Regions from separate parts of the Streptomyces misionensis genome, predicted to be linked through region 2. Evidence: riboswitches for the same ligand, from Rfam matches in the RefSeq annotation. Region 2 holds a riboswitch; each other region holds the start of a gene.
What was found. Region 2 has a riboswitch for cobalamin ahead of BLW85_RS11205 (cobalamin biosynthesis protein). Riboswitches for the same ligand answer to the same signal wherever they lie in the genome.
Positions count from the first base shown of each region.

Region 1: linked by a shared signal. The riboswitch ahead of BLW85_RS25630 (ribonucleoside-diphosphate reductase subunit alpha) and the one ahead of BLW85_RS11205 (cobalamin biosynthesis protein) in region 2 are both predicted to bind cobalamin.
Region 3: linked by a shared signal. The riboswitch ahead of nicT (Nickel transporter NicT) and the one ahead of BLW85_RS11205 (cobalamin biosynthesis protein) in region 2 are both predicted to bind cobalamin.

Region 1 covers NZ_FNTD01000004.1:5,243,101-5,247,454, forward strand. Annotated here, with positions in the region: gene BLW85_RS25625 (ribonucleotide-diphosphate reductase subunit beta) at 1-364, opposite strand, end outside; gene BLW85_RS25630 (ribonucleoside-diphosphate reductase subunit alpha) at 421-2,784, opposite strand; cobalamin riboswitch at 2,909-3,033, opposite strand; gene BLW85_RS25635 (GNAT family N-acetyltransferase) at 3,086-3,592, opposite strand; gene mctP (monocarboxylate uptake permease MctP) at 3,675-4,354, opposite strand, start outside.
Region 2 covers NZ_FNTD01000004.1:2,113,430-2,117,783, reverse strand. Annotated here, with positions in the region: gene BLW85_RS11210 (cobyric acid synthase) at 1-1,476, opposite strand, end outside; gene BLW85_RS11205 (cobalamin biosynthesis protein) at 1,473-2,435, opposite strand; cobalamin riboswitch at 2,540-2,678, opposite strand; gene BLW85_RS11200 (hypothetical protein) at 2,811-3,038, opposite strand; gene BLW85_RS11195 (inorganic phosphate transporter) at 3,073-4,329, opposite strand.
Region 3 covers NZ_FNTD01000004.1:7,920,258-7,924,611, reverse strand. Annotated here, with positions in the region: gene BLW85_RS36775 (alpha/beta hydrolase) at 1-1,403, shown strand, start outside; cobalamin riboswitch at 1,715-1,903, shown strand; gene nicT (Nickel transporter NicT) at 1,931-3,040, shown strand; gene BLW85_RS36765 (D-Ala-D-Ala carboxypeptidase family metallohydrolase) at 3,189-3,968, opposite strand; gene BLW85_RS36760 (GH25 family lysozyme) at 4,003-4,354, opposite strand, start outside.

The sequences.
Region 1 (4,354 bases), 3.1 Mb from region 2:
TCGAGCGGATCGACGGGATGTTCTCGACGGCCGCGAACGCCGCCGCCCGGTCGTCCGGGTCGGGCAGGTAGGTGTCCAGCAGCGTCAGGTAGAACTGGACGTGCACCGCCTCCTCGAACAGCTGACGGCTCAGGTACAGCCGCGCCTCGGGGGAGTTGATGTGCTTGTACAGCGTCAGCACCAGGTTGTTGGCGACGATCGAGTCACCCGTCGCGAAGAACGCGACCAGGCGGCCGATCAGATGCTGCTCGGCCGGGCTGAGCTTGGCGAGGTCGGCGACGTCCGAGTGGAGGTCGACCTCCTCCACGGTCCAGGTGTTCTTGATGGCGTCCCGGTAGCGCTCGTAGAAGTCCGGGTAGCGCATGGGACGCAGGGTCAGTTCGAAGCCCGGGTCGAGCAGGTTGGTGTTGCGTTCGGTCTTCACTGGCAGGCCTCGCAGGACTCGGGGTTTTCCAGGGAGCAGGCGACGGCCTCGGGGTCGGCGACCTGCTGGACGGGGATGGTCTGCTGCGCACGGGCGGCACGGGCGATCCGGGTCGCCGGGCGCGAACGCAGGTAGTACGTCGTCTTCAGCCCGGACTTCCAGGCGTACGCGTACATCGAGGAGAGCTTGCCGATGGTCGGCGTCTCCATGAACAGGTTCAGGGACTGCGCCTGGTCGAGGAACGGGGTGCGCGCCGCCGCCATGTCGATCAGGCCGCGCTGCGGGATCTCCCACGCCGTGCGGTACAGCGTCCGCACGTCCTCGGGGATCCACGCGAAGCCCTGCACCGAGCCGTTGGACTCGCGCAGCGCCTCCCGGGTGCGCGCGTCCCAGACGCCCAGGTCCTTCAGGTCCTGCACCAGGTAGGAGTTGACCTGGAGGAACTCCCCGGACAGCGTCTCGCGCTTGAACAGGTTGGACACCTGCGGCTCGATGCACTCGTACACGCCCGCGATGGAGGCGATGGTGGCCGTCGGGGCGATCGCCAGCAGCAGCGAGTTGCGCAGGCCGACCGCCGCGATCCGGGTGCGCAGCGCCGCCCAGCGCTCCGGCCAGGTCTCCTGGACGCCGTAGTGGTCGGGGTGCAGCACCCCGCGCGCGGTCCGGGTCCGCTCCCAGGCCGGCAGCGGGCCGCTGCGCTCGGCGAGGTCGGCGGACGCCTCGTACGCGGCGAGCATGATCCGCTCGGCGATCCGGGTGGACAGCGCCTTCGCCTCCGGCGAGTCGAAGGGCAGCCGCAGCTTGAAGAAGACGTCCTGGAGGCCCATCGCGCCCAGGCCCACCGGACGCCACTTCGCGTTGGAGCGGCCGGCCTGCTCGGTCGGGTAGAAGTTGATGTCCACGACGCGGTCGAGGAAGGTGACGGCGGTGCGGACGGTCTCGTCGAGCCGCTCCCAGTCGATGTCCCCCGTCGCCGTGTCGACGAACGCGCCCAGGTTGACGGAGCCCAGGTTGCAGACCGCCGTCTCGCCGTCGTCGGTGACCTCCAGGATCTCCGTGCAGAGGTTGGAGGAGTGGATGACCTGGCCCGGCTCCGCGGTCTGGTTGGCGGTGCGGTTGGCGGCGTCCTTGAAGGTCATCCAGCCCTGGCCGGTCTGCGCGAGGGTGCGCATCATCCGGCCGTACAGCTCCCGGGCGGGCATGGTCTTGCGCGCGAGCCCCTTGCGCTCCGCCTCGCGGTAGGCGGCGTCGAACTCGGCGCCCCACAGGTCCACCAGCTGAGGCACGTCCGCCGGGGAGAACAGCGACCACTGCTCGTCGGCGTCGACCCGGCGCATGAACTCGTCCGGCACCCAGTGCGCGAGGTTCAGGTTGTGCGTGCGGCGGGCGTCCTCACCGGTGTTGTCCCGCAGCTCCAGGAACTCCTCGATGTCGGAGTGCCAGGTCTCCAGGTACACCGCGGCCGCGCCCTTGCGCCGGCCTCCCTGGTTCACCGCGGCCACCGAGGCGTCCAGGGTCTTCAGGAACGGCACGATGCCGTTGGAGTGCCCGTTGGTGCCCCGGATCAGCGAACCGCGGGCCCGGATGCGGGAGTACGACAGCCCGATGCCGCCGGCGTGCTTGGAGAGCCGGGCGACCTGGTGGTAGCGGTCGTAGATGGAGTCCAGCTCGTCCAGCGGGGAGTCGAGGAGGTAGCAGGACGACATCTGGGGGTGCCGGGTGCCGGAGTTGAACAGCGTGGGGGAGGAGGGCAGGTAGTCGAGCCGGCTCATGAGCCCGTAGAGCGCGGCGACCTCGTCCAGAGCGCGGACGGAGTCGTCCTCGGCCAGCCCCGCGGCGACCCGCAGCATGAAGTGCTGGGGCGTCTCGATGACCTTGCGGGTGATCGGGTGGCGCAGCAGGTAGCGGCTGTGCAGGGTGCGCAGGCCGAAGTAGCCGAAGCGGTCGTCGGCGCCGGTGTCCACCAGCGCGTCCAGGCGAGCGGCGTGGACCCGCGCGAACTCGGCGGTCCGGTCGGCGATGAGGCCTTCGCGGTGTCCGACGGCGACCGACTCGGTGAACGAGGTCACGCCCTGCGAGGCGGCCTCGGCCCGGATGGAGACGGTCAGCAGCCGGGCGGCGAGCCGCGAGTACGCGGGGTCCTCGGAGATCAGGCCGGCCGCGGCCTCGGTCGCCAGTTCGCGCAGCTCCGCCTCGTCGGCGTGGGCCGACCGGCCGCGCAGCGCGGCGGCGGCGACCCGGCCGGGGTCGGCGTCGGGGAGGTCTCCGGTCAGCTCGGTCAGGGTCCGCAGCAGCGCGGCACCGGGACCGTCGTTCTCCAGATCCGGGGCTGATGCCGGTTCGGCTGGCGCGATGGTCACGTGGGGCTCTCCCTCGCTCGGCACGGGGGCCTGGCGGAGGGCAGGGGCAGCCACGAGCGCACACGGCGTCGCGTCCACCGGCCCACTCCACGAGGCCCGGACGTCTCAGGGCACCCGGACCGGACGGCCGGGTGCGCTGTCGGCAGGTCCTCGGACTGACTCCTGTGCGCGGATACGCACAAGTACACCGTTGCGGGACAGTTCCGGATTCGCACCGGATTCCCCTGCGGCGACAGCGAGCATGAGCATACATCTAGTGCCGGGCTGCCGTGTCACCCCCAGATGTTGTGTCGCCCTGGTATCAGAGCGTCAACTTGTAGGTGATGAGAGTGACGTCGTCCAGCTCCGGGAGGGGGTTCCAGTCCCGCTCGGGCGTGCGCACGAACCCGAGGCGTTCGTAGAGCCGGTGGGCGCTGTGCATGGCGCGCTGGCTGGAGAGGACGACGGACGAGCACCCCGCGGTGGCCCGCGCGCGCTCGACACAGGCGCGCACGAGGGCTTCGCCGGCACCCCTGCCGCGCGCCTCGCGCCGCACCGCCAGCGCCCGGATCTCGGCCTCGCCGGGGCGCGCGATGTCGGCGACGGGGCCGCCCGAGGGGACGAAGGTCACGCCGCCGACGACGCGGTCCCCCAACACGGCGGCGAGCACCTCGGCCGAGGCGGCTCGCGCGGCCACGTCCTTGAGCACGGTGAGGTACGGGTCGCTCGCGCCGAAGTCGAGGAGGTCGTCGAGGAGGTACGCCTCGGCCGTGAGTTCGCCGAGTTCGTCGTACTCGGCCGGGTCGGCGGGTCGGATTCGGATGTCCATGCCGGCGAGTGTGCACGACAACGGGCCGCCGGAGCATGTGCTTTCCGGCGGCCCGTGCGCGGTTCCTCGTCTCCGGATCCGGTCAGTGGGTGGTGCCCGCCGTGGCCGGCGGCAGTTCCACCTCGACCCCCGCGTCGCCCGCGTCGGCCGTGTAGTCCGAGGGGCTCGTCTCGTCCACGCCCTCGGGGGCCTTCACGGCCTTGAGGACGACGGTGAGGACGACGGTGACCACGACGTTCAGCACGAACGCCGTCATGCCGATGTAGCCGATCTGGCCGATGCCCGGGATCTCGTCGGCCGAGCCGCCGAAGTGCTTCTGGGTCGGCGAGGCGACACCGTACGCGGCGAGGGTGCCGTAGACCATGCCGACCGCCCAGCCGGCGAGCAGCGCCCAGCGGTGGAACCAGCGGGTGAACAGACCGCCGACCAGCGCCGGGAAGGTCTGCAGGATCCAGATGCCGCCGAGCAGCTGGAAGTTGATCGCGACCGTCTTGTCCATGCCGAGCACGAAGACCAGCGCGCCCACCTTCACCAGCAGCGACACGAACTTGGAGACCTGGGCCTCCTGCTTCGGCGTGGCGTCCGGCTTGATGAAGTCCTTGTAGATGTTGCGGGTGAAGAGGTTCGCCGCCGCGATGGACATGATCGCCGCCGGGACCAGCGCGCCGATGCCGATGGCCGCGAAGGCCACGCCCGTGAACCAGTCCGGGAACATGTCCTCGAACAGCTGCGGGATCGCCAGCTGCCCGTTGTCCACCTTGA
Region 2 (4,354 bases):
TCCTTGCGGCGCGCCGGACTCGATGAGCCGCCACAGCGCGTCCGTGTCCGCGTGCTGTTCGATCAGATCGCCGAGCCGGTCCAGCTGCTCCTCGCGCAGCGCGGCGAAGGAGGTGTCCGGCGCCGGGACGAAGCGGCGCCCCGCGGCGGCGGCCACCTCGCGCAGGAAGGCCCGGCGGAAGCGGTCCGACTCCAGCGAGCCGTGCCAGTGGGTGCCCCAGGTCTGGCCCGACCGGCAGCCGTCCAGGAAGGGTTCGCCGCCCTCGACGGACGCCACCCCGTGGTGGATCTCGTACCCCTCCACCGGCTCGCCGAGGGCCCGGCCGGCGGGCCGGGCGAGGGTCTTCTCCCGGGCGAAGCGCACTCGTACGGGCAGCAGGCCGAGCCCGGCAACCGCGCCGGCGCGCGACTCGACCTCGTCCTCGATGTGCTCGCCGAGGATCTGGAAGCCGCCGCAGATGCCGAGCACGGGCCGCTGCGACGCGGCCCGCCGGACCAGGGCGTCCGCGAGCCCCCGGGCGCGCAGCCACTCCAGCGCCCGGACCGTGCCCCGGGTGCCGGGCACGATCACGAGGTCCGCGTCGGCCAGTTCCTCCGGCCGGTCCACGAACCGCACCACGACGCCCGGTTCGGCGGCCAGCGCGTCCACGTCGGTGAAGTTGGACATCAGCGGGATCGCGCACACGGCGACGCGCAGCACGTCCTCGCCGACGGGGGGAGCGACGGCCGACTCCCGCACGGCGCCCCGGAGGGACACCCGCAGTCCGTCCTCCTCGTCGATCCCCAGTCCGTGCCGGAACGGCAGCACGCCGTACGTCCGCCGCCCGGTGAGGTCCCGCAGCATGTCCAGCCCGGGCTCCAGCAGCGAGACGTCGCCCCGGAACTTGTTCACCAGGAACCCGGCGACCAGCTCCTGGTCCTCGGGCGCGAGCAGGGCGAGGGTGCCGAAGAAGGAGGCGAAGACGCCCCCGCGGTCGATGTCGCCGACGACCAGCACGGGCAGCCGGGCACCGCGCGCGATCCCCATGTTGACGATGTCGGTGCGCCGCAGATTGATCTCGGCCGGGCTGCCCGCCCCCTCGCAGATCACCGCGTCGTACGTGCGCCGCAGCTCGGCCAGGCAGTCCAGCACCGTGCCCAGCAGCCGCCGCTGCCGCCCGCCGTGGTAGCCGCGCGCGCTCATCTCGCCCACCGGCCTGCCCAGCAGCACCACCTGGCTGCTCTGCTCGCCGCCCGGCTTGAGCAGCACGGGGTTCATCAGCGCGGTCGGTTCGATCCGGCACGCCTGGGCCTGCATGGCCTGGGCCCGGCCGATCTCGGCGCCCTCGCGGGTGACGAAGGAGTTCAGGGACATGTTCTGCGCCTTGAACGGCGCGACCTTCACGCCCTGGCGTGCCAGCCAGCGGCAGATCCCGGCCGTCACGACGCTCTTGCCGGCGTCCGACGTGGTGCCGGCGACGAGCAGACCACCGCTCATTTCCCGTGTCCCTTCAGACCCTTGACTCCGGTGACCAGGAGGCGCGCGGCGACCGTGGTGCCGAGCGCGAGCAGACCGACGCGGCGGGAGAGCCGTACCGCCCGGTCGATGTCGTCGGCCCGGACGGGCCGTCCGGCGGCGCCGTTGAGGACGGGGCGGTGTTCCACGCGGCCGCCGTAGGAGAGGGTGCCGCCCAGCCGGACGCCGAGGGCGCCCGCGAAGGAGGCCTCCACGGGACCGGCGTTCGGGCTCGGGTGCCGGCGGGCGTCCGCGCGCCAGGCGCGTACGGCGCCGCGCGGGTCGCCTCCGGCCGCGGCGGCGAGCACGGCGGTCAGCCGGGCCCCCGGCCAGCCGGCCACGTCGTCCAGGCGGGCTGCGGCCCAGCCGAAGCGGCGGTGGCGCGGGGACTTGTGACCCACCATCGCGTCCAGGGTGTTGACCGCGCGGAAGCCGAGCAGCCCCGGCACCCCGGCGACCGCGCCCCACACCAGGGCGCCCACGACCGCGTCGGAGGTGTTCTCGGCGACCGACTCGACCACGGCCCGCGCGATGCCGTCGGCGTCCAGCGCCTGCGGGTCCCGGCCGCACAGATGGGGCAGCCGGGCGCGGGCCGCCTCGACGTCCCCGGCGGCCAGGGCGCGGCCGATGGTCCGGGCCTCCCGGGCGAGCGAGGTGCCGCCGACCACGGACCAGGCGGCCGCGGCGGTCAGCGCGACGGAGGCGGCGGGGGAGGGGCGTACGACGCGTGCGGCCAGCGCTCCGAGCGCGACGGCGCCACCGGCGCACACGGTGGTGTGCAGAGCGCCCCAGCCGCGGTGGTCGTGCCACAACGCGCCCTCCACCGCGGCGGCCGCACGCCCGAACGCGGCGACCGGATGCCCGCGGCGGGGATCACCGAGGAGCAGGTCGCCGAGAAGCCCGGCGGCGGCGCCGTACGCATACCTGCGATCGGCACCCATCGGCTCAGCCGGCCGTGGGCACCGCGACAGTGGTCCTGGTACTGGTCCTTCGGCTGCCGAGCATGGCGATACAGGTCCTCACTCAGGGTGTCCGCGCCCTGGTACGAAGAAAACGGGCGGCGAGAGTTCCTGGCTCCCGGGGTGTTCACCCCGGTGACAGTGGCGGGACCGCGCCGGATTCGCACCGGCTTCCTCTTCTGCCGCCCTACATGGCCTGGGCAGTCCACCACGTGCCCGGAACGGCCGTCAACTTGCCGTTGACCTGCGGGAGTGTGCGGATGCCCACATCACGCCACGGTACGGGCACGCCGAAGGCCCCGGCGCGCGAGGGGCGCGCGGGAGCCTTCGGGTGTGCCGTCGAGTGGGGCCGTGCGGTCAGGACTTGGAGACGATCAGGACGATGCCGTACGCCACCGCGGCCGCGCACGCCGCGAAGCAGACGTAGGCGCCGGTGACGGCGAGCGCCGCGGACTCGCCCTGGGCGGCGGCCTTCTCGCGCTTGGCCAGGCCGTTGACCCCGAGGGTGAACAGGGCCACCAGGCCCACCGTGAACACGAGGCTGACGCCGAAGACGGAGCCGATGGCCGCCCAGTCGATCTTCATGGGGATGCTTCCTTGGTGAACGGGGGCGCGGGGATCAGACGGTGGCGGCCGGCGGGACGGCCGGGGCGGTGGCCGCCGGTTCGGCGGCCGGGGCCGGGATGGTGGCGGTCAGGCCGTCGGCGACGGTGCCCGCCGGGGGCGGGGTCACCGCGGCGATGGCGGTGGTGACCACGCCGGAGGGCTCCGCGGGCGGGTCGGCGACCACGTTGGTGTGGTCGATGACCTCGCGGCGGGACAGCTTGTAGATCCAGGCGCTCGCGGCGACCAGGAAGACGGCGACCACGGCGGTGCCCCAGTCGCCCAGCTCGGTGACGGCCTCGGCGCCCGCGCCGACCAGGGCGGCGGCCGGCAGGGTGAGCACCCAGGCGACGGCCATGCGGGTGGCGGTGGACCAGCGGACCACGCCGCCCTTGCGGCCCAGGCCCGCGCCCATCACGGCGCCGGAGACGACGTGGGTGGTGGAGAGGGAGAAGCCGAGGTGGGAGGAGGCCAGGATGGCCGTCGCGGCGCTGGTCTGGGCGGCGAAGCCCTGACGGGGCTCCAGGTCGGTCAGGCCGGTGCCCATGGTGCGGATGATGCGCCAGCCGCCGATGTAGGTGCCGGCCGCGATGGCCAGACCCGCGGAGAGGATCACCCAGGTGGGAGGGTTGGAGCCGGGGGAGATGGCGCCGCCCGCGATCAGTGCGAGGGTGATGATGCCCATCGTCTTCTGCGCGTCGTTGGTGCCGTGCGCGAGGGAGACCAGGGCGGCGGAGGCGACCTGGCCGGTGCGGTAGCCCTTGCGGGTGGCCACGCCCTCGGTCTTGCCGCCGATGCCGTAGGAGGACCGGGTGGCGACCATCGAGGCGATGCCCGCGACGACCGGCGCCGCGACCGCGGGCAGCAGCACCTTGGTCACCAGGACGCCGCCGTGCACGGCGCCGAATCCGGCGGAGGCGACGGCGGCGCCGATCAGACCGCCCATCAGGGCGTGGGAGGAACTGGAGGGCAGGCCCACCAGCCAGGTCACCAGGTTCCAGAGGATCGCGCCGACCAGGGCGGCGAAGATGACCTCGGGACGGATGCCGCTCTCGTCGACGAGACCCTTGGAGATCGTGTTGGCGACCTCCACGGAGAGGAAGGCGCCCACCAGGTTGAGGGAGGCGGACATGGCCACCGCGAGCTTCGGCTTCATGGCGCCTGTGGAGATGGTGGTGGCCATCGCGTTCGCGGTGTCGTGGAAACCGTTCGTGAAATCAAACGCGAGTGCGGTCACCACCACAATCGCGAGGATCAGCGAGAAGCTTTCCATTTACCCAGGCAATCGTTCGAGGTCG
Region 3 (4,354 bases), 5.8 Mb from region 2:
GCCCGGCCGACTGGGGGTTGGCCAAGCCCATCCAGTGCGGCTGGGTCAGCGTGCCCGTCGACTACGCCCACCCGGACGGCAAGCAGATCAAGCTCGCCGTCGACCGTGTCGGCAGCACCGGCACCCCGGCCGAGCGCCAGGGCGCGCTCGTCTACAACCCGGGCGGCCCCGGCGGCTCCGGGCTGCGCTTCCCGACCCGGGTGACCGGCAAGAAGCCGGTCTGGGCGAACGTCGCCAAGGCCTACGACTTCGTCGGCTTCGACCCGCGCGGCGTCGGCCACTCGGCGCCCATCTCCTGCGCGGACCCGCAGGAGTTCGTGCGGGCACCGAAGGCGGACCCGGTCCCGGACACCGAGGCGGACAAGCTCGCCCAGCGCAAGCTGGCCCGCGCGTACGCCGACGGCTGCCTGGACCGCACCGGCCGCACCATGCTCCAGCAGATGACCACGCCGAACACCGCCCGCGACCTCGACGTCATCCGCGCCGCGCTCGGCGAGCAGAAGCTCAACTACCTCGGTGTCTCCTACGGCACCTACCTCGGCGCCGTCTACGGCACCCTCTTCCCGGGCCACCTGCGCCGCATGATCGTGGACAGCGTGACCAACCCGGCCCGGGACAACATCTGGTACCAGGCGAACCTGAACCAGGACGTCGCCTTCGAGGGCCGCTGGAAGGACTGGGAGGACTGGGTCGCCGCCAACGACGCCGCCTTCCATCTCGGCACCACGCGCGCCGCCGTCCAGGACAAGTGGCTCCAGCTGCGCGCCACCGCCAAGAAGAGCCCCATCGGCGGGGTCGTCGGTCCCGCCGAGCTGATCTCCTTCTTCCAGAGCGCCCCTTACTACGACTCCTCATGGGTGCCGGTCGCCACCGTCTTCGGCAAGTACGTCGCCGGTGACACCCAGGCCCTGGTCGACGCGGCCGCCCCCGACATGTCGGACACCGCGGGCAACACCGCGTCGGAGAACTCCAACGCGGTCTACACGGCCGTCGAGTGCACCGACGCCAAGTGGCCCACCAACTGGCGCACTTGGGACCGGGACAACACCCGGCTCAACCAGGACTACCCGTTCATGACCTGGGCCAACGCCTGGATGAACCTGCCCTGCGCCACCTGGCCCGTCAAGCAGCAGAACCCGGTCGACGTCACGACCCACAAGGGTCTGCCGCGGGTGCTGATCGTGCAGTCGACCCGCGACGCCGCGACCCCCTACGAGGGGGCGGTCGAGCTGCACAAGCGCTTCGCCGGCTCCCGTCTGATCACCGAGAGGGACGCGGGTTCCCACGGGGTGACCAGCCTGGAGAACCCCTGCATCAACCAGCGCGTCGACGCCTATCTGATCGACGGCGAACTGGACGGTTCCGACGTGACCTGCGCCCCGCACGCCACGCCCAAGCCGTGACCTCGTTCACACGGTGAGGAGGGGCGGCCGCACCCCCCGGCCGCCCCTCACTCGTCCCCGGGCCCGACCGCGAGGTCAATCGAGTCGCACCCCGGCCACCCTGCGCTTCCTCTCCGCGGCCTGCTCCGCCCTCGCCACGGCCGTGTACCGGTCGCCTGGGCCGGCCGCTCCTCCCTGCTCCCCGGCCACCGATGGTGCGCCGCCCGGCGCGTTCCGCGGGGCGGGACGCATGGCCCTGCCATCGCGATGAGCGACATCCCGCCTCATCGCCTGCGCGTCCACGCTGCCTTGCAACCTCGACGTCCGGCCTTCTAGGGTGAGCGGGCCGTGGTGTTCGGGAAGACCGGTGACAGCCCTCAGGGGCTCAGTCCGGAGCGGCCCTCGCCACTGTGATCGGGAAGTTCCCGCCCCACGCATTGCCACTGGTCTCGCGGCCGGGAAGGCAGGGGCGGGCGCGATGACCCGTCAGCCAGGAGACCGGCCACGGCACCACGAATCTGATCCACGAGGTGCTGGAGCGTGACCGTATGACCATGCCCGAAGGCGTGCCCGAAACCGCCGCCTCCCCTTCCTTCCGCTGGCGGCGCGCGGACACCGTCCGAACCGCCGGCCTCTTGACCGTGATCGTCGTCCTGCACGTGATCGCCTTCGGGATCCTCTTCCTGCTCGTCACCCCACATCACTACGAGGTAGGCACCAAGGCGTTCGGGGTCGGCCTGGGCATCACGGCGTACACCCTCGGGATGCGGCACGCGTTCGACGCCGACCACATCGCCGCGATCGACAACACCACCCGCAAGCTGATGGCCGACGGGCAGCGGCCGGTCTCGGTCGGCTTCTGGTTCGCGCTCGGCCACTCCAGCGTGGTGATCGCCATGGCCGCGCTGGTCGCCGGAGGCGCACAGCTCGCCGGCACCCTGATGAACGACGGCTCGCGCACCCACCAGGTGCTCGGCACCGTCGGCACCACGGTCTCCGGCGGCTTCCTGTACCTCATCGCCGCGCTCAACCTCGTCGCCTTGGTCGGCATCGCCCGTGTCTTCAAGGCCATGCGGGCCGGACGTTACGACGAGGCCGAGTTGGAGGCGCACCTCGACTCACGCGGCTTCATGAACCGCATCCTGGGACGGCTCACGAAGTCCATCCGCCGCCCCGGCCAGATGTTCCCCCTCGGCTTCCTGTTCGGCATCGGCTTCGACACCACCACCGAGGTCCTGCTCCTCGCCCTCGCCGGCAACGGCGCCGCCGCCGGCCTCCCCTGGTACGCGATACTCTGCCTGCCCCTCCTCTTCGCCGCCGGCATGAGCCTCTTCGACACCCTCGACGGCACCTTCATGAACTTCGCCTACCAGTGGGCCTTCTCCAACCCCGTCCGCAAGGTGTTCTACAACCTCACCATCACCGGGCTGTCCATCGCCGTCGCCTTCTTCGTCGGCACCATCGAACTGGTCGGCGTCCTGCACGACAAGCTCGGCCTGAGCGACGGCGTGTCCGGCTGGATCGCGGGCCTGGACCTCGACCACGTCGGCTACGTCATCGTCGGCCTCTTCGTGGTCGTCTGGGCCCTGGCCATCGGTTACTGGCGCGTGGCCAAGGTCGAGGAGCGCTGGAACGCCCGTACCGCAGACGCGGGTTGACCCGGCGCGCCCGAGAACCGAGGCCCTGCGGCCCGGGTGAGGGCGGTCGGCCGGCCGCCCCGCTCAGCCACCTCGCGGGCCGGATCGACGGCGGGCCCGTCCGCGCCGACGACGACGCGGACGGGCCCGGTGCACCGGAGCGGGCGGATCAGGCCACGCCGCTCTCCCACCACCACGAGCCGGAGCCGTACGAGGGGTACTGGACACGGCTGTCGACGTGCTGCCACGAGTGCGTGTACGCCTCGAGGCCGGAGAAGCCGCACGTCTCGGCGATCCGGTAGGTCTGCAGGGTGCTGTAGCCGGAGACGACGATGTCCGCGGCGACGCCGTAGACGTGCATGCTGTTGGACGCGCCGCCCACCGCGGCGTTGTGCGCGATGCTGCGGAAGCCGGAGTTGACCGTGATCGGGCTGTTTCCGGCCTTCTTGCGCACGGCCTCCAGCTTGTACATCAGGCGGCGCAGGTTCTCCTTGACCGTCGCGGCGTCGACCTTTCCACCGCTGAAACCGGAGCCGTCCTGCGAGGAGAACTCGCTCCAGTCGAAGTGGGCGGTGGATCCGTCGCCGGCCTCGAGGCTGTTGAGCACGCTCTGCGTCTGCGGCCCGACGACGCCGTCCGCGCTCAACCCGTAGGCGGACTGGAAGCGTTGGACGGCAGCGGTCGTGGCCGGGCCGAAGGCGCCGTCCCAGGCGACATAGGTCTGCTGGGCGCCGGAGGCGGCCCACCCGCCGACGCGGATCTGGAGTTCGACCACGTCGGAGCCGGAGGCGCCCTGCTGGAGGGTGCGGGACCAGCCGTAGGCCGAGGCCTGGCCCGCTGCCTGGAGGCCGATGGTTGCCGCCAGGCCGAGCGTGGCCGTCAGCCCTGCCGCGCCCCGGAGCAGGGCGCGGCGGTCGATGCCGTCGGCGGAGCGTCGTACGGGTGTCATGGAAGTCCCCTCATCTGTGATGGCGTGCCGATGCTCAGGAAACGAGGCTCTGCCAGGTGTTCGAACCGACGATGCCGTCCACGGTGAGGCCGTGCGCGGACTGGAACGAGCGCACCGCCGAGTCGGTCGCGGGCCCGAACGAACCGTCCACCGTCAGCGCGGAACCGCGGGCGTCGAGCTGGCTCTGCACCGCCTGGACCGCGGGTCCCGACGATCCCTGCTGCACGGTGAGGACGAGGGCCTGCCAGGTGGCGGGGCCGACAACGCCGTCGGCGCCGAGGCCGTGCGCGGACTGGAACGAGCGCACCGCCGAGTCGGTGGCCGGCCCGAACGAACCGTCCACCGTCAGCGCGGAACCGTGGGCGTCGAGCAGGTACTGGACGGTC